DNA from 3 places in the Pantoea deleyi genome. Region 2 is predicted to be linked to each of the others. Evidence: predicted binding sites of a transcription regulator. Region 2 holds the regulator's gene; each other region holds the start of a gene.
The links. The regulator PhoB, encoded in region 2, activates phosphate uptake and scavenging genes when phosphate is short. The targets are predictions, from matches to a motif close to CTGTCATAAAACTGNCNNAT.
Positions count from the first base shown of each region.

Region 1: a site for PhoB is predicted at 7,014-7,033, ahead of serA (phosphoglycerate dehydrogenase). Genes of this name have one in related genera too.
Region 3: a site for PhoB is predicted at 8,062-8,081, ahead of rbsK (ribokinase). Genes of this name have one in related genera too.

Region 1 is NZ_CP071405.1:783,440-793,811, reverse strand. Features, by position in the region: gene ubiI (FAD-dependent 2-octaprenylphenol hydroxylase) at 1-912, opposite strand, end outside; gene ubiH (2-octaprenyl-6-methoxyphenyl hydroxylase) at 926-2,104, opposite strand; gene pepP (Xaa-Pro aminopeptidase) at 2,101-3,423, opposite strand; gene J1C59_RS03860 (YecA/YgfB family protein) at 3,470-4,048, opposite strand; gene zapA (cell division protein ZapA) at 4,219-4,548, shown strand; RNA gene ssrS (6S RNA) at 4,589-4,772, shown strand; gene J1C59_RS03845 (5-formyltetrahydrofolate cyclo-ligase) at 4,850-5,443, shown strand; gene serA (phosphoglycerate dehydrogenase) at 5,594-6,832, opposite strand; gene rpiA (ribose-5-phosphate isomerase RpiA) at 7,112-7,771, opposite strand; gene J1C59_RS03830 (LysR family transcriptional regulator ArgP) at 7,953-8,858, shown strand; gene J1C59_RS03825 (oxidative stress defense protein) at 8,888-9,613, opposite strand; gene argO (arginine exporter ArgO) at 9,759-10,372, opposite strand, start outside.
Region 2 is NZ_CP071405.1:3,022,210-3,032,581, forward strand. Features, by position in the region: gene J1C59_RS14345 (histidine-type phosphatase) at 1-323, shown strand, start outside; gene proY (proline-specific permease ProY) at 836-2,188, opposite strand; gene brnQ (branched-chain amino acid transporter carrier protein BrnQ) at 2,259-3,578, opposite strand; gene J1C59_RS14360 (cobalamin-independent methionine synthase II family protein) at 3,969-5,075, opposite strand; gene J1C59_RS14365 (PstS family phosphate ABC transporter substrate-binding protein) at 5,239-6,159, opposite strand; gene phoR (phosphate regulon sensor histidine kinase PhoR) at 6,179-7,492, opposite strand; gene phoB (phosphate response regulator transcription factor PhoB) at 7,507-8,196, opposite strand; gene sbcD (exonuclease subunit SbcD) at 8,394-9,593, shown strand; gene J1C59_RS14385 (AAA family ATPase) at 9,590-10,372, shown strand, end outside.
Region 3 is NZ_CP071405.1:3,342,423-3,352,794, forward strand. Features, by position in the region: gene urtA (urea ABC transporter substrate-binding protein) at 1-387, shown strand, start outside; gene urtB (urea ABC transporter permease subunit UrtB) at 464-2,029, shown strand; gene urtC (urea ABC transporter permease subunit UrtC) at 2,029-3,102, shown strand; gene urtD (urea ABC transporter ATP-binding protein UrtD) at 3,099-3,890, shown strand; gene urtE (urea ABC transporter ATP-binding subunit UrtE) at 3,892-4,590, shown strand; gene J1C59_RS15810 (aldose 1-epimerase family protein) at 4,598-5,611, opposite strand; gene fucP (L-fucose:H+ symporter permease) at 5,608-6,933, opposite strand; gene rbsK (ribokinase) at 6,943-7,860, opposite strand; gene deoR (DNA-binding transcriptional repressor DeoR) at 8,252-9,016, shown strand; gene ettA (energy-dependent translational throttle protein EttA) at 9,195-10,372, shown strand, end outside.

The DNA of each region.
Region 1 (10,372 bases), 1.7 Mb from region 2:
CAGGTTCACGCCCTGGCCCGCCAGTGGATGAATGGTGTGCGCCGCATCGCCCACCAGCGCCAGACGGTGCGCGGCAAACTGACGGGCATAGCGCGCCACCAGCGGGAACGATTTGCGTTCACTCGCCAGTTCGCACAGGCCAAGCCGCATATCAAATGCCACGGAGAGCTGCTGATTGAACAGCGCGTCCGGCATGGTTTCCAGACGGCTCGCCTCCTGCGGCGAGAGCGACCAGACGATCGAACTCAGATGCGGGTCCTGCATTGGCAGGAAGGCCAGAATGCCGTCGCCGTGGAACACCTGACGGGCCACCGCGTCGTGCGGCTTTTCCGTGCGGACGTTGGCCACTAACGCGTGGTGATCGTAGTCCCAGAAGGTCAGCGGAATGTCCGCCTTGTTGCGCAGCCAGGAGTGAGCACCGTCTGCGGCAATCATCAGCCGCGCGCTCAGCATGGTGCCATCCTGCAGGGTAATAAAGGCTTCGTTGTCACCAAAGGCAACCTGCTGCAACTGCGCGGGCGCCATGAGGGTGACGTCGCTGCAATCGCTGGCGCGCTGCCAGAGCGCATGATGAATGACCGGATTTTCGATGATATGACCCAGATGCGACAGGCCCTGCTGCTGGTCATCAAAAGCGATGGTGCCGAAACTGTCTCTGTCCCACACTTCCATGCCGTGATACGCGCGGCAGCGCTGTGAGAGAATGGCCGACCAGACATCAAGCTTCTGCAGCAGCCGTTCGCTGGCGGCATTGATTGCTGACACGCGAATGGAGGGTGACGCACTCAGCGCCATCGGTGGCTCCGGTGATTTCTCCAGCACGGCGATGCGCAGTCCGCTGCTCTGCAGGCCACAGGCCACCGCCAGTCCTACCATACCGCCACCGGCAATCACCACATCAAAAGTTTGCATCTGAGCCTCTTTATTAACGCTTAACCCAGCCAAGCGTGCGCTCGGCCAGTTGATTTCGTAGCCACGGCAGATGATCCATCGCCAGCAGGCCCAGGTTACGTCCCGCCACCAGCGGCCCATAACGATTCGCGAAGATGCGCACCAGCCCGTCGGTTATGCCGATAGTGGCGGCGCGGTCGGCCTGACGACGCTGCTGATAGTGATGCAGCACCGGATAACTGCCGGGATCCTGCTGGTGCCGATGGGCGGCAGCCAGGGTTTCAGCCAGCGACATTACATCGCGCAGCCCCAGGTTAAAGCCCTGTCCGGCAATCGGGTGCAGCGTCTGGGCTGCATTGCCGACTACCGCCACGCGATGCGCGATCGGCGACACCGCCTGGTGCAGCGCCAGCGGATAATATTCACGCCGGCCGGTGTGGGTAAATCTGCCCAGTCGCCAGCCAAAGGCGCGCTGCAGCTGGCTGAGAAAGTCGGCGTCGCTCCACTGTGCAACCTGGTCGCGCTGCGTGTCCGGATGGCACCAGACCAGCGACAGGCGGTTGTCCGACATCGGCAGCAGCGCCAGCGGGCCATGTTCGGTGAAGCGTTCAAACGCCCGTCCCTGATGCGGCAGCGCCGCAGAGACGTTGGCGATCACCGCGATCTGCTGATACGCCTCACGCTGCCACTGGATGCCGCACGAGGCAGCCAGCGCAGAGCGCGTCCCATCTGCCGCGATCAGCAGCTGGCCGCTGAGACGCTCCTCATTATCCAGCGTCACCTCAACCTGCTGCGCAGTGCGCTCCGCCCGGACCACGCGGGCCGGACAGCGCAGGGTCACCCCCGGCGCTTTTTTCAGCTCCGTAAACAGCCGCTGGCCCACGTCGAACAGCCCGACCACCTGCCCCAGCGCCGGAATAGCGTAGTCTGCCGCCGCCAGCGAGACGAAGCCAGCATGACCACGGTCGGAAACATGGATATTGGTAATCGGCGTGGCACAACTGGCGATGTGCTGCCACAGGTTAATGTCCGCCAGTTGCTGACAGGTACCCGCAGAGAGCGCGATGGCCCGGCCATCAAAACCCGGATGCGCACGGCTGCCCGGCTCGCTGCTTTCAATCAGCGTAACCGGCAGCCTGCCCTGAGTCAGGTGGGAGATCGCCAGCGCCAGCGTCGCCCCGGTCATGCCGCCACCGGCAATCAGAATCGTCATGCCTGTCGTGCCGCCGCCATCAGTGCTTCAATCTCATCGGCCTCTTTCACGACGCTGTCGGTGAGATTCTCGATGCCGGTTTCGGTGATCACGATGTCATCTTCGATGCGGATACCGATCCCGCGATAGCGGGCGGGCACGTCCGCATCCGGCGCGATATAGAGGCCCGGCTCAACGGTTAACACCATGCCCGGTTCCAGAATCCGGTCGCGGCTTGGGGTGCCGTAGTGACCGACATCATGCACATCCAGACCCAGCCAGTGGCTCAGACCATGCATGAAGAATGCGCGGTGCGCCTCCTCCGCAATCAGGGTATCGATATCCCCCTCCAGGATCTCCAGCTCTACCAGCCCCGTAACCATGATGCGTACCACTTCATCATTCACTTCACGGATGCTAACGCCAGGCCGGAACAGCTCAAGCGAGCGCTTCAGGGAGGCCAGAACGATGTCATAGATAGCGCGCTGGGCCGGGCTGAACCTGCCGTTCACCGGGAAGGTTCGGGTGATGTCGCCCGCATAGCCCTGGAACTCGCAGCCCGCGTCGATCAGCACCAGCTCGCCGTCGCGCATCTCACTTTCGTTTTCGGTGTAGTGCAGAATGCAGCCGTTTTCGCCCGCGCCCACGATGGTGTTATAGGAGGGATAACGTGCGCCGTGACGGGTAAATTCGTGATGGATTTCCCCTTCGAGCTGATACTCAAACATGCCCGGCTGACAGGCCTGCATCGCGCGGGTGTGCGCCAGCGCGGTGATCTCCCCGGCACGGCGAAGCAGCGCGATCTCATCCTCATCTTTGAACAGGCGCATCTCATGCACCCACGGACGCCAGTCCGTCACGGTGGCTGGCGCACTGAGATTCTGGCGGAAACCGCGGCGCAGCTTATCCAGCGCGCCGGAGACCAGCGTATCCGCGTAGGCGTATTCGCCCTGCGCGTGGTAGATCACATCCAGGCCGTTGAGCAGCAGGTGAAGCTGTTCGCCGATGTCGTTCCAGGGTAAAGCGCGATCGACGCCCAGTTTTTCCGGCGCCGCCTGCTGGCCCAGCCTGCGGCCAGACCAGATTTCTGCGTTGGGATCGCGTACCCGGTTAAACAGCACGCTGTGGTTATGATTCGCATCGCTTTTAATCAATACCAGCAGCGCCTGCGGTTCATTGAACCCGGTGAAATACCAGAAATCGCTACTCTGGCGGAACGGATACTCGCTGTCGTTACTGCGCGTTACTTCGGGCGCAGCAAAAATTAACGCTGCGCTTCCTGGCGCCATCTTCGCCAGCAGTGCCTGACGGCGCTGCAGGAATCGTTCCAGTGAAATCATCTCTGCACTCCCTGTAAACTGACCGGTTAAACGTGTTGTCCTGAAATTAGTGTAGCGTCGGCTTCTGAACTTCTGGCGCAGTGGGCTGCGGACGGGTGAAGGTGTCGTGACACAACAGTGCCGCCACGCGCACATATTCGATCACCTCTTCCAGCGACTGCTCCAGCTCTTCCTGGTCTTCATCTTCTTCATAACCGAGCTGCGCAATCGTGCGCAGATCGTCGATAGCCTCGCCGGTTTCACCGGTGACTTTATCCAGTTTAGGCTGTGTTACGCCCAGGCCGAGCAGAAAATGGTTAACCCAGCCGGCCAGCGCATCGGCGCGGTCAAAGACGGTGATATCGTCGTCAGCGGGCAGAAGCAGCTGAAACAGGAAACCCTCCTCTTCCAGCGTGGTCGCCGTGTGCTCGTGCAGCGCCGCCAGCGGCACGGCAAGAGTGTGTGAAAACGCCATGCCTTCGTTAGCCAGATCGTGTACCAGCGTCTTCCAGCTGGTGTCCTGGTTACCGCCGCAGAGGATGCCGCTCAGCAGACCATGCATTTCTGCTGGTGTCATTCCCACACCCTGCTGGGAGAGTACGGCGGCAAGCGCGTTGTAATCGGGGGTTGCGTTCTGTAAGGACATAAGTTTTCATCGTCGTTGGCAGAATAAGTTCGTGTTATGCTACCACTAGCTGCCTCAAGGTTTCCAGAAAAGGGGTTGTATCTTATTTCGTGGGTCTATATAGTTGCCCGCCTCCCAAGCCATTGACTGCTAAGGGAGTTGCGAGCGAAGGAATCAGTCAGGAAGGTGGCATGTCTGCACAACCGGTAGATTTACAAATTTTTGGTCGTTCGTTGAGAGTGAATTGTCCGCCAGAGCAGCAAGATGCGCTCAATAGCGCGGCTGAAGATCTCAATCAACGGTTGCAAGATCTGAAAGTTCGCACTAGAGTCACAAATACAGAACAACTGGTGTTCATTGCCGCGTTAAACGTCTGCCACGAGCTGGCGCAGGAGAAAGTGAAAACGCGCGATTATGCTGCTAATATGGAACAGCGCATCCGTATGTTGCAGCAGACGATTGAACAGGCACTGGTTGAGCAGGTCCGCATCTCCGAACGTGAAGGTGCGAAGTTCGAATAAAACTTCATGGTTGCGCCACGTCAGGCAACGGTGAGGTAAATTTTCTCTGAGATGTTTGCAAGTGGGCCAGTCCCCTGAGCCGATATTTCGAAAAAACAGAATGTGACGCTCTGTAACCTGTGTGCATGCTCGGTTCGTCCGAGAAGCCTGATGGTTACGACGGCATGTTCACCTTGAACCAAGGGTTCAAGGGTTACAGCCTACGGCGGCATCTCGGAGATCTCCCTTCTTTTCGTCCTGCTTTTTTCCCCCGACCGACATGTTATAGTGGCTGCTCAGCGACTTATCCGGCGGGGAAATCATGTCAGAACCTTCCATGACACAACGTCAGGCGATTCGTCAGCAGGTCCGCCACCTGCGGCGTGCTCTGACCGATGAGCAGCAGGCTCAGGCGGCGGAACAGCTCGCTGAACTCGCCCTGAACTTTGCGCCCCTCTCGGCGGCTGACACCGTTGCGCTGTTCCTCTCCGTCGATGGCGAACTCAATACCCGGCCACTGATCGCCCGGCTCTGGCACCTGAAGAAGACGGTCTGCCTGCCGGTGTTACACCCTTTCTCTCCCGGTCATTTACTGTTTTTACGCTATACGCCCGATACCCCGTTGATAACGAACAGGCTGGGCATCCCGGAACCGCCGTTGGATATCCGGCAGCTGATCACGCTGGATCAGCTGGATCTGATGCTGGTACCGCTGGTTGCATTCGATCGCCACGGGCAGCGGCTGGGGATGGGCGGCGGCTTCTACGATCGCACGCTGCAGCAGTGGCGGCAGCATGGCTTTCTGCCTGTGGGTGTGGCGCACGACTGTCAGCAGGTGGAGGGTTTGCCGGTGGCAGAATGGGATGTGCCTCTGCCCGCTATTATCACGCCGTCAACGCTCTGGCAGTGGGAGTAGCAGCGCCCTTTTCAGGTGGCTGAAAACCCGATCGGGCAGCAGTGAAGCGTGCAGTACGAAGGGAACAGGCTCAGCCGCAAAGCAGCCTGAGCCTGACGTTGCTGACGACATGAAGTGGCGCGACCTGGCGCCACCTCCTGCCTGAACGGCTTAGTAAAGCAGGCGGGCGCGGATGGTGCCCGGAATGGCCTTCATCAGCTGCAGGGCTTTGTCCGCCACTTCCGGCTCCGCATCGATGTCGATCACCACATACCCCATAAATGGCGACGTCTGCAGATACTGCGCGGCAATGTTGATGCCCTGCTCCGCAAAAATCTGGTTGATGGCCGTCAGCACGCCCGGACGGTTCTCGTGGATGTGCAGCAGACGACTGGCGCTGATACCGTGGATCGGCAGCGACACCTCCGGGAAATTTACCGCCGACAGGGTTGAGCCGTTGTCGGAGTATTTCGCCAGCTTGCCCGCCACTTCAATCCCGATGTTCTCCTGCGCTTCTTCCGTCGAGCCGCCAATGTGCGGGGTCAGGATCACGTTATCGAACTCGCTCAGCGGAGAGATGAAAGGATCGCTGTTAGTCGCCGGCTCGACCGGGAAGACGTCGATGGCTGCGCCACCTACCTGCTTGCTGGCCAGCGCGTCGCACAGCGCCGGGATATCGACCACTGTACCGCGTGAGGCGTTAATCAGCAGTGCACCTGGCTTCATCTGTGCCAGCTGCTCTGCACCAATCATATCCTGCGTGGAGAGCGTTTCCGGTACGTGCAGGCTGACAACATCGCTCATGTTAAGCAGATCGGCCAGATGACGAACCTGGGTGGCGTTACCCAGCGGCAGCTTGTTTTCAATGTCGTAGAAGAAGACGTGCATCCCCAGGCTTTCCGCCAGCACGCCGAGCTGCATACCGATGTGACCGTAACCGATGATACCCAGCTTCTTACCGCGTGCTTCAAACGACCCTTTGGCATTCTTGTTCCAGATGCCACGGTGAGCTTTCGCGTTCGCTTCCGGGATGCCGCGCAGCATCAGCAGCATTTCACCAATCACCAGTTCCGCTACCGAGCGGGTATTGGAGAACGGCGCGTTGAATACCGGGATCCCGCGGCTGGCCGCAGCGTCCAGATCTACCTGGTTGGTACCAATACAGAAACACCCTACGGCGACCAGCTTTTCAGCTGCGGCAAAAATCTCTTCAGTAAGCTGGGAGCGGGAACGGATACCAATGAAATGCGCATCGCGGATCGATGCTTTTAATGCGTCGGAGTCCAGTGCGCCCTTGTGGAATTCGATGTTGGTGTAGCCTGCTGCCCGCAGGTTATCCAGCGCACTCTGATGGACACCTTCCACCAGCAGGAACTTAATCTTATCTTTTTCCAGTGATACCTTTGCCATTTCCCGATCCTATTCAGCGTTCAATGAGGACTACCATAAGCCAGCCTTCTGTCAAAATATCAAAAAAATCGCGTCCGGCAATACAAACGATTGCCCGCAGGCCAGCACGGCAACGGCTGACGGCAGCACATTGCCGGACAAAATCATGAGGTGGGCGTTGAAGAGAGAACGAACCCGCTGCGGATGACGGTTATGTGACATAAGTCACCAAATTTCATCCAGGCGAGAAAAGATGATTTGCAGGCAGAAATAACCGGCGCCGGAATGACGCCGGCCAGATCATCTTTTGATGGTTTTCACCCCATCCGGTCCGCCAATCAGCGCAATATCGGCACCGCGCGCGGCAAAAAGGCCGACGGTCACTACACCCGGCAGCGCATTGATGGTTTTTTCCAGTTCGACCGGGTCGAGAATGCGCAGATTATGCACGTCGAGAATAATGTTGCCGTTGTCGGTGACCACGTTCTGACGATACTCCGGCAGGCCGCCCATTTTCACCAGCTCACGCGCCACATAGCTGCGCGCCATCGGGATGACCTCAACCGGCAGCGGAAAACGGCCCAGGATATCCACCTCTTTAGAGGCGTCTGCGATGCAGATAAAGGTCTGCGCCACCGCGGCCACGATTTTCTCCCGCGTCAGAGCCGCCCCGCCGCCTTTGATCATCTGCATCTGTGGGTTGATCTCATCCGCGCCATCAACATAGACCGAAAGCTGGTCAACCTCGTTCAGATCAAACACCTGAATGCCCAGGCTTTTCAGCTTCTGGGTTGAGGCATCGGAGCTGGAGACGGCGCCGTCGATCTGATGTCTGACCGTGGCAAGCGCATCGATAAAGTGGGACGCGGTCGATCCGGTGCCTACGCCAACAATGGTGCCTGGCTGCACGTACTCAAGTGCAGCCCAGCCAACGGCTTTTTTCAGTTCATCCTGGGTCATGGTATGTTTAAAACCTGTGCGACAACGAAGTGCGCGTAGTATAAAACAAGGCTTGCTGAAAATGCGCGGCTGACCGACGTGGATTTATCGGTTTGGAAGCCAGCCCACAAAAACAAGTGAGCCATCACCGGTGACACTTCTGTGGCATAGTGACGTCCACCCTGAAGGAGAGAAAACAAGAATGAAACGCCCGGATTATCGAACGCTTCAGGCGCTGGATTCAGTGATCCGCGAACGCGGGTTTGAGCGTGCCGCACAGAAACTGTGTATCACCCAGTCGGCGGTGTCACAGCGCATCAAGCAGCTGGAGAACCTGTTTGGTCAGCCGCTGCTGGTGCGTACCGTGCCGCCACGCCCCACCGAGCAGGGGCAGAAACTGCTGGCGTTACTGCACCAGGTGGAGCTGCTGGAAGAGGAGTGGCTGGGCGATGAGAACAGTGGCACCACGCCGCTGCTGCTGTCGCTGGCGGTCAACGCCGACAGTCTGGCGACCTGGCTGCTGCCTGCGCTGAAGGATGTGCTGGCAGATTCGCCGGTACGCCTGAACCTGCAGGTCGAAGATGAAACCCGCACGCAGGAGCGCCTGCGTCGCGGTGAAGTGGTGGGCGCGGTCAGTATCCAGCCGCAGCCTCTGCCCAGTTGCCTGGTCGATCAGCTTGGCGCGCTCGACTACCTGTTCGTGGCGTCACGCGACTTCGCCGATCGTTTCTTCCCCAACGGTGTCACCCGCTCTGCCCTGCTGAAGGCGCCTGCGGTGGCGTTTGACCACCTTGACGATATGCATCAGGCCTTTCTGCAGCAGAACTTTGACCTGTCACCCGGCAGCGTGCCCTGCCACATCGTGAACTCCTCGGAGGCCTTTGTGCAGATGGCGCGACAGGGTTCGACCTGCTGTATGATCCCGCATCTGCAGATTGAGCGTGAACTGGCGAGCGGAGAGTTAATCGATCTGACGCCAGGCCTCTATCAGCGCCGGATGCTCTACTGGCACCGGTTTGCGCCTGAAAGCCGGTTGATGCGTCGGGTGACCGATGCGCTGATTGCGCATGGACATCGGGTGCTGCGGCAGGATGAGGTCGCCGCCTGAAACAAAAACGGGGCATCCGCCCCGTTTTTTTATTGTGCCGCGTTGGGCTTGATCTCAAACACCACATCGACCTGGTCGTCAAAGTTGATGCTCTGCTGATCGTAGGTCTCCTGCGCAGAGGTCTCTGGCGCCGCCGCTGCTTTATACATACGGTTCATCGGCATAGGCTGATAGTTAGCCACCTGATAGCGGATGCTGTAGATCGGGCCCAGCTTCGCGTTGAATCCTTCCGCCAGCTGAGAGGCCTGCCGGGTCGCATTCTGAATCGCCGCTTTACGCGCCTGCTCTTTATAGCTCTCCGGGTTAGCCACGCCTAACTCGACGCTGCGAACCTCGTTCAGACCGGACTTCAGCGCCCCATCCAGCAGATCGTTCAGCTTATCCAGCTGACGCAGCGTGACCTGCACCTGACGGACGGCACGGTAGCCTTTCAGCACCGATTTTCCCTCTTTGGTGTAGTCATACTCAGGCTGGGTGCTCAGGTTAGCGGCATCGATATCTTTCTTCTCAATGCCGTTTTTCTGAAGAAAATCGAAATATTGTGCAACCCGGCTGTCCGCCTGCTTTTTCGCATCCGCGGCGTCTTTGGATGAGACGTTCACCACGATAGAGAGCGTGGCGATATCGGGACGGGCATCGACTGTTGCCTTGCCTGAGGTCACCACGTGGGGCCCGTTTGGTAACTCATCAGCCTGTACGCCAGGCAGTGCCCCGGCGCTCATGATTGCGGCCAGAGCCAATGCTTTCAGTTTCATGAAAGTCCTCCTTGAAAAGGTCATTTTGACGGCTTCTAACCGGCGAAGCCCAGCAGCGCATCGGTATGCGCCATGCTTTGAGTGGTCATTATGGCAAAAGTTCGCCCGTCATGCGGCAATTACCGGCACGGATCCCGGAGTGGGATCAAAAACCGGCGATGCCCTGACGGGCCAGCTGCAGCGCAATAAACCACATGACCGCGCCGACCAGCAGATTAATGATGCGCTGTGCTTTCACCGTGCGCAGTCGTGGAGAGAGCCACGCCGCCAGCAGCGCCAGACCGAAGAACCACAGAACCGATGCGCTGATGGTTCCCAGCGCGAACCACTGACGCGCCGTGGCGGTCGGCAGCTGACCGCCCAGGCTGCCCAGCACCACGAAAGTATCCAGGTAGACGTGCGGATTGAGCCAGGTGACCGCCAGCAGCGTCGCGATAATCCGCCCGCGGCCCGGCTTTAACGGCTCACCCTCCGCCAGATCGGCGTCGCCGCGAAAAGCACTGCGCAGCGCGCCCCAGCCATACCACAGCAGAAAGGCGACGCCCGCCCAGGTGATCGCCATCAGCAGCAGCGGCGACTGGTTCAGCAGTGCGCTGCCGCCAAAGATACCGCCGCAGATCAGCAGGATATCGCTCAGCGAGCAGAGCGCCGCCGTCATCAGATGATACTGGCGCTTCACGCCCTGGTTCATCACAAACGCGTTCTGCGGACCCAGCGGCAGGATCAGCGCAGCACCCAGGGCAAGCCCCTGAAAATAGA
Region 2 (10,372 bases):
CTCTGATGGGCTTTAGCTGGCAGCTTCCCGGCTATGCACGCGGCAACATCCCGCCCGGCAGCAGTCTGGTGCTGGAGCGCTGGCGTGATACCCGCAGCGGCGAACGGTTTTTGCGCCTCTATTTTCAGGCGCAGAGTCTGGATGCGATCCGTCAGCTGCAGCCGGTTGATGAACAACATCCGCTGTTACGTCAGGAGTGGCATCAGCCCGACTGCAGGGTCACAGAGGTGGGCCTGCTCTGCCCTTATCAATCCACGCTGAATCAGCTGCGCAAACACCTGGATAACCGCGCTACGCTGCCGGTTTCGGTTATATTGCCCTGAGTCTGTGGCTAATCAAATTCAGCCCCTTGCTTCGCGGCGGTCTGAATAAGGTTAACCGCCGTTAATAACGTCATTCCGACCTTTTCTTATTTAAAACGCGCTGGCTATCAGCCCTCTCTTTTTTGTTTTACGATAAGTACGTCAATCATCCCTTTATAATTATTTTTTCCTGTAATTCTTTGAATCTTTCGGCGACTGGTTTCGCCGTTTTTTATTTTCTCTGTCCACTCCACTGCTGTTCAACTCCCGCCCGCCGCGCCCTGCCGCGCGATTACGCCTGTCCGGCTATCCGGATTCTGCGTCTGTGATAATAATCAGGTAATGAAATAAACGCTTCCGCACAGCGGCGCGAAAATACCCCGCAGATCGCGAAGCGATAATATTTCTGCGGCGTGTCGTATCGGCTAAAAAATGAAAGGCTGTGCAGGGGATCACAGAAATAACAGAGGATAACGCAGAGGCGGGAAATAACCGGATCTGCTCCCCCGGTATCGGGAGAGCAGAACAGAGGATCAACGAGGCTTACGCACCAGCCTGTAGCCTGCCAGCAGCAGCACGATCCACACCATACCGACGTAGAGCGAAACGCGGGTATCAGGGAAGTAGCCAATCAGCGCGATAATAAAGCAGAGGAAAGCGACGCCAACGCCAGCCGTCCAGCTGCCGCCAGGCAGGGCAAAGTGCAGCTTGCTGGCCGCCTCTTTGCCGATTTTGCGACGAAACGCTATCTGCGACAGCAGAATCATGATCCAGACCCACACCGTTGCGAAGGTCGCCAGGGACGCAATGACCAGGAACACTTTTTCCGGCATCAGGTAGTTAAGGTAGACGGCGATCAGCATGGCGAACATCATCACCACCACCGTCACCCACGGAATGCCGCGCGAAGAGACTTTCATAAAGATCTTCGGCGCATGACCCTGCTGTGCCATCCCGTGCAGCATTCGGCCCACGCCAAACACATCGCTGTTAATGGCCGAGAGCGAGGCCGTCAGCACCACGAAATTGAGGATGGAAGCCGCTGCCGCGATCCCCAGATGCTGGAAGGTCAGAACAAACGGGCTGCCCGCAGTGCCAACCTGATTCCACGGATAGATCGACATAATCACAAACAGTGTGCCGACGTAGAACACCAGGATGCGCCAGGGTACGGAGTTAATCGCACGCGGAATAGACTTCTCCGGATCTTTCGCTTCACCGGCGGTGATACCGATAATCTCAATGCCGCCATAGGCAAACATCACCATCTGCAGCGACAGCAGCATCCCCACCACGCCGTGCGCGAAGAAGCCGCCGTTAGTCCAGAGATTGTGGATGCCGGTCGGCTGACCGCCATTGCCGATCCCCCAGATGATCATGCCAAAACCGGCCAGAATCATCACGATGATGGTGGCAACTTTGAAGAAGGAGAACCAGAACTCCACCTCGCCGAACACCTTCACGCTCATCAGGTTGACCGCGCCGATGATCAGCACCACGCTCAGCACCCAAATCCAGTGCGGCACCTCAGGGAACCAGACGCCCATATAGATGCCGAAAGCGGTAACATCCGCTATCGCCACAATCAGGATTTCGAAACAGTATGTCCAGCCGGTGATGTAGCCCGCCATCGGCCCCAGGTAGTCCTGCGCGTAGCGGGAGAAGGAGCTGGCCTGGGGGTTGTTCACTGACATCTCACCCAGTGCGCGCATGATGATGTAAGCCACTGCCCCGCCGATGATATAGGCGAGCAGCACGCTCGGTCCGGCCATTTTTATCGCATCAGCGGAACCGTAAAACAGCCCGGTGCCAATCGCCGATCCCAGTGCCATAAAGCGGATATGGCGCGTGCTCAGTCCGCGTTTGAGCTTGTTGGTTTCTTGCATAACAACCTGTACCTGTGAAATGAAAAAACCACGGGCAAGCCCGTGGTTAAAGAAGAATCAGCGCTCTCTGTTACGAGTGAACGGCAACCTGTTCAGGTCCCTTCACCCGGTCGACAACAGCGGCAATCAGCAGCATCACCAGCGACGGCGGCAGCCAGGCGAGACCCTGGTCGGCCAGCGGCAGATGCTGACTGAAAGCGGGCAGCATATCTTTAAACCCGGTGGTTTTAATCGCATCAACAATGCCAAACAGCAGGCTGACCAGCATCGCCGGTGCGATAATCCGGCTGCTTTTGTTCCACCAGTTCAGGGTGAAACTCAGCACGACCAGCACGATACAGGGCGGATAGATCGCCGTCAGTACCGGGATGGAGATCTGAATCAGGTGGCTCAGGCCGAGGTTCGACACCACCATTGAGAACAGACCCAGAATAAATACCAGCGTTTTATACGACAATGGCAGGTATTGCGCAAAAAATTCCGCACAGGCACAGGTCAGGCCCACAGCGGTCACCATACAGGCGACGAAGATCAGCGCGGCCAGGAAGAAGCTGCCCATATCACCAAAGGTGTGCTGAACATAGGCATGCAGGATCGCGGCGCCGTTGGCGTTTTGATCCACCAGCGCGCCACTGCCTGCCCCCAGTTTGAACAGGCAGAGGTAGACCAGCGTCAGGCCCAGACCGGCGATCAGGCCCGCCAGCACGGTATAGCGGGTCAGCAGCGCCGCATTTTCCACGCCACGGGAGCGGGCCGCGTTCACAATCACGATGCCGAAGACCAGGGCGCCCAGGGTATCCATGGTCAGATAACCATTAACGAAACCGCTGGAGAAGGCCGCGCGCTGATAGTCGGCGGTCGCCGTAATGGTTCCGCCTGCCGGCCAGAGCAGCGCGGCCACACCGAGCACGGTCAGGGCGATAATTTTCAGCGGTGCCAGGAAATGGCCCACGGTATCCAGCAGTTTGCCGGGATAGAGCGACACGCCAATGACCAGCACGAAGTAGATCAGGCTGTAGATAAACAGCGGCAGCGGGCCTTCACCGGTCAGCGGGGCGATCCCCATCTCAAAAGAGACCGTCGCGGTGCGCGGGGTGGCAAACAGCGGCCCAACAGCCAGATAGCAGACGGTCGCCAGCACGATGCCCGCCACTTTGCCAATCGGGGTGCTGAGCGCATCCACGCCGCCGCCCACACGGGCCAGCGCGATCACGGTCATAACGGGCAGGCCGACAGCGGTCAGCAGGAAGCCTATTGCGGCAGTCCAGACGTGTTCACCAGACTGAATACCAACCATAGGCGGGAAAATGATGTTACCCGCGCCAACGAACAGGGCAAATGTCATAAAGCCCAGCGCGAGAATGTCCTTCGAAGTTAAACGATGTGTCATACGGCCTGTCACTGATGTTGCGGTGGAAGTTGAGTTTGTGTTGTCCCCCTCGCTGCGTCTGAACCGCGACGACTGACACGGGCAGAGCACGGTGTCCGTCACGGGCTGGCGCGCAGGTGGTTTAATCTGCTGTTATTCTGGTTACAGAGGGGTGATTCGACAACGGCGCTAAGTAAAACGTTTATAGCGGTGAAAGGCAATACGGGATCGGAAAACCAGAAGGTTATCCCGCCATTTTTCCAAAAGGCAGAGGATAGCGTTAATTTTTGCAGCAGGCACACCAGATGATGTGCCTGGAAAGTCGCCAGGGCGTGAGAAATCCCCGCATAAACTCCCGTTCAGATACACAAAAGGCGCGTTTTACGCGCCTGTCTGCACAACGTTACAGCCCTACCAGACCTGTTTCGCGATATCGACTACTAAACGGATCTTCTGCCACTGCTCGGCTTCGCTCAGGCTGTTGCCCTCCTCCGTCGAGGCAAAACCGCACTGCGGGCTGAGGCAGATCTGATCCAGACTGACATACTGCGCCGCCTCCTCCAGCCGGATTTTCACCTGCGCCGGATCCTCCAGTTCACCCACCTTGGTGGTGATCAGCCCCAGTACCACCTGCTGATGGCCGGGCCTGATAAACTGCAGTGGCTCGAAGCCGCCGGAGCGGGCGTTGTCATACTCCAGGAAGAACGCATCCACGTTGACGCGGCCGAACAGGATCTCCGCCACCGGTCCGTAGCCCCCCTCTGAAATCCACGTGGAGCGGAAATTGCCGCGACAGACATGCAGGCCCACGGTCAGGTCGGCAGGCTTATCTTCCAGCGCGGTATTCAGCACCTGAGCATACGTCTGCGCCAGCTGCTCCGGATCGTCGCCGCGCGCCCGGATATCGCGCTTCTGATCCTCAGAACAGAGGTAAGCCCAGACGGTGTCGTCCAGCTGCAGATAGCGGCAGCCCGCGTCATAAAACGCTCTGATGGCCGCTTTGTAGGTCTGCGCCAGATCGCTGAAGTAGTCGGCCAGGTCCGGATAAACCTCCGCGTCGATGACTTTGCGGCCGCCACGGAAGTGCAGCACGCTGGGGCTGGGAATGGTCATCTTCGGCACCGCATCGCCGGCAATGCTCTGCAGGAAGCGGAAATGGTCGAGCATCGGGTGATCCGCCGGGAAGCCCAGCTTGCCGACCACTTTCACGCCGTGCGCTTTGGTCTGCACGCCATTAAACTGAATGCCCTGCTCCGCCTCATAACGCTCAACGCCCTGCAGGCCATAGAAGAAGTCGAAGTGCCACCAGCCGCGACGAAACTCGCCATCCGTGACCACCTTCAGGCCGTTTTCACGCTGTTTCGCGACCACATCGCGGATCGCCGCATCTTCGACCTCACGCAGCGCAGCGGCAGCGATCTCACCGGCGGCAAACTGTTCGCGCGCCTGTTTGATGGCGGCAGGTCGCAGGAAGCTGCCGACGGTGTCGGCACGGAACGGGGCGGTTTCTCTTTGCATGATCACTCCTTTCTCGCCTGCCGGTAATGACGGCAGGAAATAGTTGCATTCTGATATAAATAGCCATCTGGATGGCTAAATGTCTGCGCACAGAGTGGCACGCACGGGACGCCGCTGCAACTGAAGAAAATTCAGCGATGATGAAATTAATTCATGTTCGGGGTTATTTCAGGGAGGCCTGCGCCTGAGCGATCTGACTTTCCGACAGCGGCAGATAACCGGCCTCGCTGACGCGCCGCTGTCCCTGCACCGAGAGCACCTGCTGCAGAAAGGCCGCCACCAGCGGCGGCAGCGGTTTACCGGGCGCTTTATTGACGTAGAGGTAGAGCGGACGCGCCCAGGGGTAACGGCCGCTGCGGATGGCGTCGGCATCCGGAACGATCGCCTGTCCCTGATCGCTGCTCACCGCCAGCATTTTTACGCCGCTGAGGTGAAAGCCGAAACTGGCGTAGCCAATGCTGCGTGGATTGCCGGCGACGGCCTGCACCACCGCGGCCGAGCCAGGAAACTCCGCGACGTCGCTGCGGAAATCGCCCCGGCACAGCGCCTGCTGCTTGAAAAATCCCCAGGTGCCGGAGGCGGAGTTGCGGCCATAGCGCTGAATCGGGCGGCTGCGCCACTGCGCCCCGGTCAGGCCGAGATCGCCCCAGCGCAGCGGCACATCGCGTGCGCCGCACAGGCGGGTCACCGAGAAGATGGCGTCGAGCTGACGCGGCGCAATCTGCTGCAGCGGGTTGCGCTGATTGACCACCACCACCAGCGCATCCATCGCCACCGGTACGGCCAGCGGCGGATAGCCGTAGCGCGCCTCGAAGGCCTGGCGTTCATCGGCCTGCATCGGGCGGCTCATCGGCCCCAGCTGCGCCGCCCCCGCCGCCAGCGCGGTCGGGGCGGTCGAAGAGCCGGAGGCCTGCACCTGCACGTTAACGCCCGGCACCTGACGGCTGAAATCTTCGCTCCACAGCGTCATCAGATAGCCGAGCGTATCGGAGCCCACGCTGCTGAGGTTACCGGCGAGCGGGCCGGGCTGGGCGATCGCCAGGCCCGGCAGCAGTGTCATGAACAGTAAAAGAAGGAGGCGCATCAGCAAGATCCGGCGGCGATTAATGTACGGCATTCTCCTGCATCACGCCGCTGACAATCAACCTCGCTGGCAGCGTAAAGGTAAAACAGGTCTCGCTGTGCGGCACACTGGTGATGTCGAGCCGCGCGTTATGGTGGCTCAGCGCATGTTTCACAATCGCCAGCCCCAGCCCGCTGCCGCCGGTGGCCCGGGAGCGCGCTTTATCGACGCGATAGAAACGCTCGGTCAGGCGCGGAATATGCTCCGGCGCGATGCCCGGCCCGTTGTCGCACACCCGCAGAGTCGCCCCCTGCTTGCTGCGCAGCCAGCTGATGTCGATCCGCGTGCCCGCTGGCGTGTGATTGACGGCGTTGTAAACCAGATTGGAGATGGCGCTGCGCAACTGCTCATCGTTGCCGAACACCTTAAGATGGGGATCGGTATGGAAATGGATCTCGTGCCGCCCGCCGCTCAGCGTCGCCGCCTCATGCTGCAGCAGTTTCAGCATCACCGGCACATCCACCTTCTCTTTGAGATCGATGGCTGGCGCGGCCTCAATGCGCGACAGCGTCAGCAGCTGCTTAACCAGACTGTCCATCCGCCGCGTCTGCTCCGACATGGTGTGCAGCGCTTTGCTGCGCGAAGGTTCGCTCATCACCGAATCGTTCATCATCTCCAGATAGCCCTGCAGCACCGTGAGCGGTGTGCGCAGCTCATGGCTGACGTTGGCAAAGAAGTTGCGGCGCGCGCCCTCCAGCTGGTGCATCTGCGTGACATCGCGCGCCACCAGCAGCCACTGTCCTTCGCTGTAAGGCATCACGCGAAATTCCATGTGCAGTTTGTTGTTGAGCACCAGCGTCAGCGGCTTGTCAAAATCGCGCTGACGGAGATAGCGGGAGAACTCCGGATAGCGCAGGAGATTGAGGATATTCTGGCCATTATCTTCCGGCCAGCGCAGGCCAAGATGCTGCTGCGCCAGCCCGTTGCACCAGAAAATCGTTCCCTCTTCGGTGGTCAGGATCACCGCATCCGGCAGCGATTCGGCCCCGCTGCGGAACCGCTTGATCAGATTACCCAGTTCACGCCGCCGCCGCCGGTTTCGCAGCTGCATCTGATAGAGGCCATAAAACAGCGGTTCCCAGCTGGCGCGCCCGGTGGGTGGGGTCATGGTGCGGTCAAGCCACAGCCAGTGCGACAGCCGCATCAGATTGTGAAAGTGCCACAACAGTACCGCCAGCACGCTCAGCAACAGCCACCAGGCCAGGCCGCCGAACAGCAGGCCCAGCAGCAGCCCCGGCAGGCAGGCCAGCAGCAGTTCTGCAAGTAATCTCTTCCAGGAGAGGCGTTCCAGCACGGTGAAAACTCCGTTCAGTAGCGGGCAGAGAAACGATACCCTGTTCCACGAACGGTTTGTACCATGCGATCGTGGCCGGAGACTTCCAGCGCTTTACGTAAACGGCGAATGTGGACATCGACCGTGCGATCTTCCACATAGACATTGGTGCCCCAGACGTGGTTGAGCAGCTGTTCGCGGCTGTAAACCCGTTCCGGGTGAGTCATAAAGAAGTGCAGCAGCTTATATTCGGTAGGGCCCATCTCCAGCGGCGTGGTTTCGGACATCACGCGATGCGAGGAGGGATCCAGACTCAGCCCCTGCATCTCAATCACCTCTTCCACGGCCATCGGCGAAATACGCCGCATCACCGCCTTGATCCGCGCCATCAGCTCTTTCGGCGAAAATGGCTTGGTGATGTAATCATCGGCGCCGACTTCCAGCCCGCGAACCCGATCTTCCTCTTCACCGCGCGCGGTCAGCATCATCACCGGAATATCGCGCGTCATCGCTTCGCGTTTCAGGTGTTTGATAAACTGAATGCCGCTGCCGCCGGGTAACATCCAGTCCAGTAAAATCAGGTCGGGCCAGGGTTCAATCAGCTTGCCCACGGCGCTGTCATAATCTTCCGCCTCAATCGGCTGATAGTCGTTCTGCTCCAGAACAAAACACAACATTTCGCGGATGGGGGCTTCATCCTCCACAACCAGAATGCGCTTAGCCATTATTACTCCTGCAGATTATGACGGCTGTCACTGAGATTCGCGGCGCCATTATGCGTCAGATTTGTGACACTTTTATGAAAAACATAACCTGCCTGTAACCTCGTGGGTAATCATTTATGACAGGGCCACGACATTTTTTTGCTTTGGCCGCAGAGCCCGTATAATCGCCGGGCGAATCACAACGGCAGGGACTCATCATGCGCATTATTCATACTGGGGACTGGCATCTGGGGCAGTTCTTCTACAACAAAAGCCGGGCGGCGGAACATCAGGCGTTTCTCGACTGGCTGCTGATCCAGATTGAACAGCATCAGGTGGATGCGCTGATTATTGCGGGCGATCTCTTCGACACCGGAACGCCACCCAGCTATGCCCGCGAGATGTTCAACCGCTTTGTGGTGGCGCTGCAGCCTACGGGCTGCCAGCTGATCGTGCTGGCCGGCAACCACGACTCCGTTGCCACGCTGAACGAGTCGCGTGAACTGCTGGCCTGCCTTAATACGCGGGTGATCGCCACACCGCAGGAGAACGACGACGTGCTGCTGCTCACGACCCGCCAGGGCGAACCGGGCGCGCTGCTCTGCGCCATTCCCTACCTGCGTCCGCGCGACATCCTGCGCAGCCGGGCGGGCCAGTCGGGACGTGACAAGCAGACCTCGCTGCTGGAGGCGATCGCCGAGCACTATCAACAGCGTTTCGCCGCCGCGCAGGCGCTGGGCCATGCGCTGCCGATCATCGCGACCGGCCATCTCACCACCGTCGGCGTCAGCCAGAGCGATTCAGTGCGCGACATCTATATCGGCACGCTGGACGCCTTCCCCGCCAGCGCCTTCCCGGCGGCTGACTATATTGCGCTGGGCCATATCCATCGCGCCCAGCGCGTCGCGGGCAGCGAGCATATCCGCTACAGCGGCTCGCCGATCCCGCTGAGTTTTGATGAACTGGGCAGCGAAAAGAGCGTCTTCCTGGTGGCGCTGGCGGCCAGCGGCCTGCAATCTGTCACGCCGCTGGTGGTGCCGCAGACGCAGCCGATGCGAATGCTGAAAGGATCGCTGGCGCAGATCGCCGATCAGCTCAACGCCCTCAGTCCGGTTGCGCAGGCGAAGCCCACCTGGCTCGACATCGAGGTCACCACCCAGGAGTACCTCAGCGACCTGCAGCGGCAGGTTGAGAGCCTGACCGCCGCGCTGCCGGTGGAGGTTCTGCTGCTTCGCCGCAGCCGGGAACAGCGTCAGCAGAGCCTGGCGCGGCTCGATAATGAAACCCTGAACGAGCTGAAGGTGGAGGAGGTCTTCGCCCGCCGCCTGGCGCTGGATGAGGCGCTGGATGAGACGCAGATTGACGAGATGACCACCCTGTTCCGCCAGACGCTGGCCGCCATGGAAGAGACCCAATGAAGATCCTCACGCTCCGGTTTAAAAACCTCAATGCCCTGCGCGGTGAATGGTTCATCGACTTCCGTGCCGAACCCTTTGCCAGCAACGGCCTGTTCGCCATTACCGGTGCCACCGGGGCCGGTAAAACTACCCTGCTCGACGCCATCTGTCTGGCGCTCTATCACCAGACGCCGCGCCTGGGGGCGATATCCCAGAGCCAGAATGCGCTGATGACCCGCGACTGCGCGGAATGCCTGGCCGAAGTGGAGTTCGAAATTAAAGGCGAGGCCTGGCGCGCCTTCTGGAGCCAGAACCGCGCACGCGGCACCGCCGACGGCAAGCTGCAGGCCCCGCGCGTGGAGCTGGCGCGCTGCGCCGACAACGTGATTGTCGCCGATAAGGTTGGCGACAAGCTTAAGCTGATCGAAACCCTCTCCGGGCTCGATTTTGAGCGTTTTACCCGCTCGATGATGCTCTCTCAGGGGCAGTTCGCCGCCTTTCTCAACGCAAAGGCCAGCGAACGCGCCGAACTGCTGGAGGAGCTGACCGGCACGGAGATCTACGGCCTGATCTCCACCGCGATCTATGAGCGCCACAAAGAGGCGAAGACCCAGCTGGATCTGCTGCGCAGTCAGGCGGGCGCGATGGCCCTGCTGGATGACGAGGCGCGTGCGGCGCTGCAGCAGCAGCTCGCCGATCTGACCGACGCCGAACAGCGGCTCAGCACAGACTATCAGCAGGCGCAACAGCAGCAGCAGTGGCTGCAGCAGACGCAGCAGCTTGAGCAGGAACGTGAGCAG
Region 3 (10,372 bases), 320 kb from region 2:
GCCAGATTCGTCGCCGATTACCGCGCTTACGCCAAAGCGCACAACCTGCCGAACGCCGCCACCGTCGTCACCAACGATCCGATGGAGGCAACCTATGTAGGGATCCATATGTGGGCGCAGGCGGTGGAAAAAGCGGGCACCACGGACGTCGACAAAGTGCGGGCGGCCATGGCCGGCCAGACCTTTAAGGCCCCGGATGGCTTTACCCTGACGATGGATCAGACCAACCACCATCTGCATAAGCCGGTCATGATTGGCGAGGTGGAAGAGAACGGCCAGTTCAGCGTGGTATGGCAGACCGATCAGCCGGTTCGCGCGCAGCCGTGGAGCCCCTATATCGCCGGTAACGACAAAAAGCCCGATCACCCGGTCAAGACCGCGCAGTAATGGTGCGCGGCGGATAACCCGGCCGCGTCACCTGCTGTGACGCGGCCGCGATGCTCTCCCTGACGAGGCTCTCTTTATGAATCTATGTCGCTGCTTTCTCAGCCTGCTGCTGCTGATGCCGCTGATGGCCAGCGCCGGACCGGCTGCGGACTTTGCGGCCGCCAGCCGCAGCCAGCAGGCGGCACTGCTGCAGCAGTGGGCCGCGGCGCCCGACAGTCAGCGCCTGCCGCTGCTGGAGGCGCTGCATGCCGAAACCGTGGTTACCGACCAGAACAGGCAGCCGTTCAGCCAGCAGGGTGCGACGCTGCAGCCGCTGGACACGGTGGCGCAGCCTGCCGGCAGCCTGAAAAAACTGTTTATGAACAACCGGCTGCGGGTACTGGTCAACACTGCGCTGGCCGCCCACCAGCTGGTCAGCCCGGATGTCGCTCTGCGCCTGCGCGCGGCCCGGCAGTTGCAAAATGAGGGGATGGCGGACCAGCTCCCCCTGCTGGAACAGCGGCTGGCCGCCGAGCCGGACAGTCGGGTCCACGCCGCGTTAGCGCTGGCGCTGGCGAATCTGCAGCTGGCCGATCGCGAGCCGATGGTGCGTCTGCGGGCGGTTCAGCAGCTGGGTGAGTCCGGCGATCCCAATACTCAGGCCAGCCTGCAGCGTCTGACTCAGGCCGCGAACGAGCCGGATCCCACGGTGCGGGCGGCGGCGGCGCAGAGCCTGCAACAGATTCAGAAGCGGCTGATGTGGGGCGATCTGCTGGGGCAGGCCTTCAGCGGCCTGTCGCTCGGGTCGATTCTGCTGCTGGCCGCGCTGGGCCTGGCGATCACCTACGGTCTGCTTGGGGTGATTAACATGGCGCACGGTGAAATGCTGATGCTCGGCGCGTATGCCACCTGGTGGGTGCAGGGTCTGTTTCAGCAGTTCGCGCCGCACTATTTAGCCTGGTATCCGCTGCTGGCGCTGCCGGTCGCCTTTCTGGTCACCGCCGCCATCGGCATGGCGCTGGAGCGCACGGTGATCCGCCATCTCTATGGCCGTCCGCTGGAGACACTGCTCGCCACCTGGGGGATCAGCCTGATGCTGATCCAGCTGGTCCGGGTACTGTTCGGCGCACAGAACCTGGAGGTGGCGAATCCGGCGTGGCTCTCGGGCGGCCTGACGCTGCTGCCTAACCTGGTGCTGCCGTGGAACCGTATCGCGGTGATCCTGTTTGTGGTGTTTGTGCTGGCGCTCACCTGGCTGCTGCTGAACCGCACCCGCCTGGGCATGAACGTCCGGGCCGTAACCCAGAACCGTGCGATGGCGGAGTGCTGCGGCGTACCGACCGGCCGCGTCGATATGCTGGCGTTTGGCCTCGGCTCCGGTATCGCCGGGCTGGGTGGCGTGGCGCTGTCCCAGCTCGGCAATGTCGGGCCGGAGCTGGGCCAGGGCTACATCATCGACTCGTTTCTGGTGGTGGTGCTGGGTGGCGTTGGCCAGCTGGCGGGCACCGTGGTCGCGGCGTTCAGCCTGGGCATTCTCAACAAAGTGCTGGAGCCGCAGATGGGCGCCGTGCTGGGCAAGATCCTGATTCTGATGATCATCGTGCTGTTTATTCAGAAACGCCCGCAGGGCCTGTTTGCGGTTAAAGGAAGGGTGACTGACTGATGACGCAACCCATGACGCTTCGCGTGGCGCGTACCGCGCCGCGCCTGACACTCAGCCTCGGCCTGCTGGTCGCGCTGGCGCTGCTGCTGATGCCGTTTCTGGCGCTGCTGCCCGCCACGCATCCGCTGGCCCTCTCGACCTATACCCTGACGCTGGTCGGCAAAATCCTCTGCTATGCGGTGGTCGCGGTGGCGCTGGATCTGGTGTGGGGATACGCCGGTCTGCTGTCGCTGGGGCACGGCCTGTTTTTCGCCCTGGGCGGCTATGCCATGGGCATGTACCTGATGCGCCAGGCCGCGGGTGAGGGTTTACCCGCCTTTATGTCCTTTCTCTCCTGGCATGAGCTGCCCTGGTTCTGGACCGGCACCCAGTACTTCGCCTGGGCGCTCTGCCTGAGCATGCTGGTGCCGGGCCTGCTGGCCTGGCTGTTTGGCTTCTTCGCTTTTCGCTCAAAAATCAAAGGCGTCTACTTCTCCATCATCACCCAGGCGCTGACCTACGCCGGTATGCTGCTGTTCTTCCGCAACGAAACCGGGTTTGGCGGCAACAACGGGTTTACCGGCTTTACCACCCTGCTCGGCTTTTCCGTCACGGCGACGGGCACCCGTATCGGGCTGTTCGTTGCCACGGTGCTGCTGCTGCTGCTGAGCCTGGCGATCGGCTTTGCCCTGGCGCGCAGCAAGTTTGGCCGGGTGCTGACCGCGGTGCGGGATGCGGAGAATCGCCTGATGTTCTGCGGATACGATCCGCGCGGCTTTAAGCTGTTTGTCTGGACGCTCTCCGCTGTGCTGTGCGGCCTGGCCGGGGCGCTTTATGTGCCGCAGGTCGGCATTATCAATCCGGGAGAAATGTCACCGGCTAACTCGATCGAAGCCGCCATCTGGGTGGCGCTGGGCGGACGCGGCACGCTGATTGGCCCGCTGCTGGGGGCGGCGATTGTCAACGGCGCACGCAGCATCTTCACCGTGGCCTTCCCGGAGTACTGGCTGTTCTTTCTGGGTCTGATGTTCATTCTGGTGACGCTGTTTCTGCCCTCTGGCGTCATTGGCCTGCTGCGCCGGAGGAAACCATGAGTGATGCCCTGTTTACCCAGCCCCAGCGGGCGGATCGTCATCGGCTGCAGCGCGATCCGGTGCTGCAGCTGGAGAAGATCAACGTCTCGTTCGAGGGCTTTCGCGCGCTCACCGATCTGTCGCTGCAGATCGGCATCGGTGAACTCCGCTGCGTGATCGGCCCCAACGGCGCGGGCAAAACCACGCTGATGGATGTGATTACCGGCAAAACCCGACCCGATTCGGGCCGGGTGATCTATGACCAGAACAGCGATCTGACCCGTCTTTCGCCGGTGGAGATCGCCCGCGCCGGTATCGGCCGCAAGTTTCAGAAGCCCACGGTGTTTGAGGCGTTAACGGTCACTGAGAATCTGGAGATCGCGCTTAAAACCGATAAATCGGTCTGGGCCAGCCTGCGCGCCCGCCTCAACAGCGAACAGCGTGATCGCATTGATGAAGTGCTGAAACTGCTGCGGCTGGGCGCTGAACGCCAGCGCCGGGCGGGCCTGCTGTCGCACGGCCAGAAGCAGTTTCTGGAGATCGGGATGCTGCTGGTGCAGGAGCCGCATCTGCTGCTGCTGGATGAGCCTGCGGCGGGCATGACCGACGCCGAGACGGACTACACCGCCGAGCTGTTCCGCAGCCTGGCGGGCAAACACTCGCTGATGGTGGTGGAGCATGACATGGGTTTTGTGGAGACCATCGCCGACCATGTCACGGTGCTGCATCAGGGTCAGGTGCTGGCAGAAGGGTCGTTGCGCGAGGTGCAGGCCAACGAGCAGGTTATCGACGTTTATCTGGGGCGCTGAGATGTTACAGGTTACTGAACTGAATCAATATTATGGCGGCAGTCATATTCTGCGCGGCCTGTCGTTTGAGGTAAAAATTGGTGAGATCACCTGCCTGCTGGGACGCAACGGCGTGGGGAAAACCACGCTGCTCAGGTGCCTGATGGGGCTGATCCCGGCGAAGTCAGGGGATATCTACTGGCAGCAGCAGCGGATCACTGGCCGTAAACCTCATCAGCGCGTGCAGGCGGGCATCGCCTATGTGCCACAGGGCCGCGAAATTTTTCCGCATCTGACGGTGGAGGAGAATCTGCTGATGGGGCTCTCCCGTTTTCCGGCGGCGCAGGCGCGCGAGGTGCCGGAGGAGATCTATCAGCTCTTTCCGGTGCTGCTGGCGATGAAGTCACGTCGCGGCGGCGATCTTTCGGGCGGTCAGCAACAGCAACTGGCGATCGGCCGGGCGCTGGCCTGTCGTCCTCAGCTGCTGATCCTGGATGAACCCACAGAGGGGATCCAGCCCTCCGTGATCAAAGAGATCGGCGCAGTGATCCGCCAGCTGGCGCAGCGCGGGGATATGGCGATCCTGCTGGTCGAGCAGTTTTACGATTTCGCCGCCGAGCTGGCGGACAGCTATCTGGTGATGTCGCGCGGGGAGATCGTGCAGCGTGGCCGCGGCGACACCATGGAAGCAGAGGGTGTGCGCGGCCTCGTGGCGATTTAACCGGCGATCAGAGCAGACCCGTTTCGACGGAGAAGTGGCGCTGTTCGCCCGGTTTCAGGGTGATCAGCGTACCTGCCTGCTGTGCCGCCAGAAAGCCTTCCGGCCGGCAGGTGGCGGGCAGAATATAGGCCGCCACCTGCTGATCGGGATTATGCAGCAGCCAGCGGGTGGCGTGCGGGAACTGCGCGGTGGAGAAGCGCGTCATCAGCGCGTAGCCCTGTGGCGCATGCAGCTCAAACTGCACCTCATCGCCATACTGCGGCAGATCGTCCGCGAAAAAGACGATCTCCGGATCGCAGAGCTGCGGCTGATCAAGCTGCTGCAGGGCCAGCGGATCGCGCGCCAGCCGATCCGTGTAGTCGCGCCAGGCAGGCGTTGGCCGCAGATGCGCCGGGATCGACTGGCGCAGCTGAAAGGCCCGATCGGGGATCGACTGCCTGAAGCGCCCCTGATCGATCCACGCGCTGTTGATGTGACACATGTACTGCAACGGCATCGGCGCACCGGCCAGATTGGTGACCGTCATGTCGATCGTCAGCCGCGGGCGATCGGCCTGAAGACGAACGGCCGGTGCTGCCAGATAGTGATGACCAAAGCCTTTAACATAGTCATACTCCCCTTCCAGCGACAGCGTCTGCTCCTCCAGCACCAGCCAGGCGCTGTCCATGCGGGCGCAGGCCATCTCGCCGTGCAGCGGATGATCGTCCTCTGGCGCAGGACAGCCGTTCGCCAGCAATCCCGAGTGAAACGCAAAACAGCCATAGGTATCGATGATCGAACGGGCTGGCAGCGGCTGCCTGAAACTGTGGCCCATCGTCAGGTTATGCCCGTCGAACGCGACCTCCCAGATCATCTGCCCGAGAAACGGCAGCACGGTTACGCTGCCGCGACGGTTATGGAGGCGCACCGCCTCAATACCTGACGGATAGCGAAACAGCTCGACCCGGAACGCCTCGCTCTCCAGTAGCGTCGACGGCGTGGGTTGAAACTGGTCACGCGTCAGGGGTAAACGGGTTTTCATGGCAACTCCTCCACCAGACGCCCGCCTGCAACCGGCTGCTTTTTATGACGCAGCTCGCCATAGAAATAGAAGCCGACCCAGGCGAAGCAGAGCAGCGACACGCCAAACGCCAGCTGCATCGATCCCAGGGAGTCAGAGACCAGCCCCTGCAGCGCCGGAACGAAGGCGGCGCCCACAATCGCCATCACGATAAACGCACCCGCGACCTCGGTATATCTGTTGTCTACCGTCGCCAGCGTGCCTGCGTAAATGGTGGCCCAGCAGGGGCCAAACAGCACGCTGACAAACACGGCGGCGTACACGGCGGTGAAGTCCGGCACCAGCATCACATAGGCCAGCGTCAGCACGCCCAGCACGGAATAGGCAATCAGCACCTTCTCGGCCCGGAAACGGGTCATCAGGAAATTCGCCACGAACTTGCCGATAAAGAAGCAGATGAAGCTGTAGATCATAAAGTTAGAGGCGTGACGTTCATTGGCCGCGCCCAGCGTCAGCGCCAGACGAATCGTAAATGACCAGACCGCCACCTGCATGCCAACATAGAGAAACTGGGTCACGATCCCGCGTTTAAAGTGGCGATTGCTGGCCAGATAGCGGAAGGTCTCACCCAGTGACGGGCGCGATTTCGCGTGGCTGTCCGGCTTGCAGTGCGGATAGCGGGTGAACATAAACAGCAGCATCACGACCACCAGCACCATTACCAGATACTTGTACGGCTCCAGCGTGTGTTCCAGCATGGTCAGCCGGAACGCATGTACCTGCTCCGCCGTCATGCCCGCCATCTGGCTCTCCAGGCTGCCGCCATCCTGAAACACCAGATATTTGCCCAGCACAATCCCCATCAGCGCACCAACCGGATAGAAGGTCTGGCTGACGTTGAGCCGCAGCGTGGCGTGATCACGATGACCAATCATCGAACTGTAGGTATTGGCCGCGGTTTCCAGAAAGCTCAGGCCAATGGCGATGGCAAAAATCGCCGCCAGGAACATGGTGTAGGTCGCCATGTGCGACGCCGGATAAAAGGCGATGCAGCCTGCAATGTAGAGCGCCAGGCCGATCATAATCGCCATCTTGTAGCTGGTCTTGCGGATCACCAGCGAGGCCGGGATCGCAATCAGAAAATAGCCGCCATAGAAGGCGCTCTGCACCAGCGCACTGGCGAAGTCGCTGAGGGCAAAGACGCTTTTAAACTGGGTGATCAGAATATCGTTGAGACTCGCCGCACAGCCCCATAGCGGAAAGAGGCATGACAGCAGGATGAACTGAAACAGCGGCGTTTTATTCAGATAGCCATCAGATTGCTGAACTATTTTCTGTTGCATAGCAGAACCTCAGTTACGGTTGAGAAAACGCTGGAAAGCCGCTGTGTCAGGGTAAGCACGCTGGGTGCCACGCCCGGTGACGCTGCAGGCAGCATAGGCAGACGCCTGCGTCATGGCCGCGGCCACATCGCCGGTTTCGGTCAGCAGAACCGCAAAGCAGCCGATAAAGGCATCGCCCGCGCCGCTGGTGTCCACCGCCTGAACCGGCGTGGCGGCCACACGATGTACCCGATCGCCGCTCATCCAGACCGATCCCCGGCTGCCCAGGGTGATAATCAGATTTTTGAGTCCACGCTTCAGCAGCGACTGACCGGCACGCATCACCTCTTCATCGCTGCTGACCGGCAGGCCGGTCAGGATCTCCAGCTCGGTTTCATTGGGCATGAAGAAGTCACATTTGCAGGCATAGTCGATGTCCAGCGTCGCGACGGCCGGAGCCGGATTGAGGATCACCCGAATCTCATGCTGGCGGGCAAAATCGATGGCGTAGTAGACCGTTTCCAGCGGGATCTCGAGCTGCAGGATAATCAGCGTGCAGGCTTTCAGGGCTTCTGCCGCGTCGTCGATATCTGCCGGCTTCAGTTGCTGGTTGGCGCCTTTGATAATCAGAATGCGGTTCTGCGACTGGTCATCAACAAAAATGGGCGCCACGCCGCTGGAGGTTCCTGAGGCGGTGGTCACAAAGCGCGTGTCGACCCCCTGCTGTTGCAGATTCGCCACAGTGCTGGGCGCGAAGAGATCGTCACCGACCTTGCTGACCATCATCACGCGGCCGCCCATTTTCGCCGCCGCAACCGCCTGATTTGCGCCTTTGCCGCCGCAGCCGATGGCAAAGTCGGGGGCTTCGAGGGTTTCGCCCGCTTTCGGCAGGCTGTTGGTATAAGTAATCAGATCGACCATGTTTGAGCCGATCACCGCGATTGTCATAACGGTTTCTCCCGGATGTGTTGCCAGCTTAAATGTTAATAAATTAACAATAACCTTTCTTAAAGGTTAAATATGTGACAAAAACCACATCCTGAAGCGGCAGGCGACCCGACCTTTCGGCGATAAACGGGCAAGGGAGTGTTACTATTATAACAAGATAACATCACCGTCCATGCGGGCGAGACTTATCTCCCCGCCTGTATGCGGTCGTGGTGTGACACGACGCTGACCGCGCAGCGCAGGTTTGCGGCCCTTACGGATTGCGGGTAAGATTGATTGCCAGCCTGGCGGATGAGACGCAACTCATTCAAATCTGTGAGGTTTGTCGCGATATAACGCCGGTTACGGCGTCCTTGTTCCGCACTGCAGGATAGGTAACAGAGAGATGACCATGGAAACCCGGCGCGACGAACGCATTCACAAGCTGACGCAGGCGCTGAAACGCACCGATAAACTGCATCTGAAAGATGCGGCTCAGCTGCTGGGCGTCTCAGAGATGACGGTGCGGCGCGACTTAACCGAACCGGCTTCCAGTATCGTTCTGCTGGGCGGCTATATCGTCAGCGATCCGAAAAGTCACGCCAGCCACTATTTTGTCAGCGATCAGCATGGGCAGAATGCCGCCCGAAAACAGCGGCTGGCCCAGGCTGCGGCGAGCCTGATCGTGGAGAACGATACGGTCTTTTTTGACTGCGGCACCACCCTGCCCTACATCGTGGATGCGATCCCCGATACCCTCGCGTTTACCGCCATCTGCTGCGCCATGAACACCTTTCTGACGCTGAAAGAGAAACCGGCCTGCAACGTGATCCTCAGCGGCGGTGAATTTCACGCTGACAATGCCCTGTTTACGCCGATTGGCGTGCACACCATCCTGGATGATCTCTGTCCGACGCTGGCCTTTATCTCTGCCGCAGGCATCGACAAAGATCAGGGCGCGACCTGCTACAACACCAATGAGCTGATGATGAAGCATCACGCCATGCTGCGCGCCCGGAAGTCGGTGCTGGTGGCTGACAGCAGCAAATATGGCAAGGTGCTGCCCGCCCGTATCGCCGAGCTGCAGCGTTTTGATCTGCTGGTCAGCGACAGCGCGCCCGATCAGGCATTGCAACACTGGCTGACGCAGCAGGCGATACCGCTGCGCCTGCCCTGATCCCCGCCTCTGCCGCCTGTCCGCCAGGCGGTGATGAAATCAGACGCTGACGCTCTGCGCCGTCCGCCATTCCCTTCGCGGGGTAATATTCGCCGCCCCCCGGCTGGGATTAGACGGTGAAAAAGGCTAAACTTCGACATCATTCCAACGACCAACAGACCCAGAGGCTCAAACCAACGTGGCTCAATTCGTCTATAGCATGCATCGCGTCGGCAAAGTGGTTCCGCCGAAGCGTCATATCCTGAAAAACATCTCGCTCAGCTTCTTCCCAGGCGCAAAAATCGGCGTCCTCGGTCTGAACGGTGCGGGTAAATCTACCCTGCTGCGCATCATGGCCGGCATCGATAAAGATATCGAAGGGGAAGCGCGTCCACAGCCCGGCATCAAGATTGGCTACCTGCCGCAGGAGCCGCAGCTGAACCTTGAACACACCGTGCGTGAGTCGGTGGAAGAGGCGATGTCCGAAGTGGTTGGCGCCCTGAAACGCCTCGACGAAGTCTACGCCCTGTACGCCGAAGAGGATGCAGACTTCGACAAGCTGGCCGCTGAACAGGGTCGTCTGGAAGAGATTATCCAGGCGCACGACGGTCACAACCTGAATACGCAGCTGGAACGTGCGGCCGATGCGCTGCGTCTGCCAGACTGGGACGCGAAAATCGCGAACCTGTCCGGTGGTGAACGCCGCCGCGTTGCCCTCTGCCGCCTGCTGCTGGAAAAACCAGACATGCTGCTGCTGGACGAACCGACCAACCACCTGGACGCCGAGTCTGTCGCCTGGCTGGAGCGCTTCCTGCATGACTTCGAAGGCACCGTCGTGGCGATTACGCACGACCGTTACTTCCTGGATAACGTGGCGGGCTGGATTCTGGAGCTGGACCGCGGCGAAGGCATTCCGTGGGAAGGCAACTACTCCTCCTGGCTGGAGCAGAAAGATGCGCGTCTGGCACAGGAAGCCTCTACCGAAGCCGCTCGCCGTAAGTCGATCGAGAAAGAGCTGGAGTGGGTGCGTCAGGGGACCAAAGGCCGTCAGTCTAAAGGCAAAGCCCGTCTGGCACGCTTCGAAGAGCTGAACAACACGGACTACCAGAAGCGTAACGAAACCAACGAACTGTTCATTCCGCCAGGTGCCCGTCTGGGTGACAAAGTGCTGGAAGTCAGCAACCTGCGTAAATCGTACGGCGATCGTGTGCTGATTGATGACCTCTCCTTCTCCGTGCCGAAGGGTGCGATTGTCGGGATCATCGGTCCGAACGGCGCGGGTAAATCGACGCTGTTCCGTATGATGTCCGGTCAGGAACAGCCTGATTCCGGCAGCATCGTGCTGGGTGAAACCGTGAAGCTGGCCTCCGTCGATCA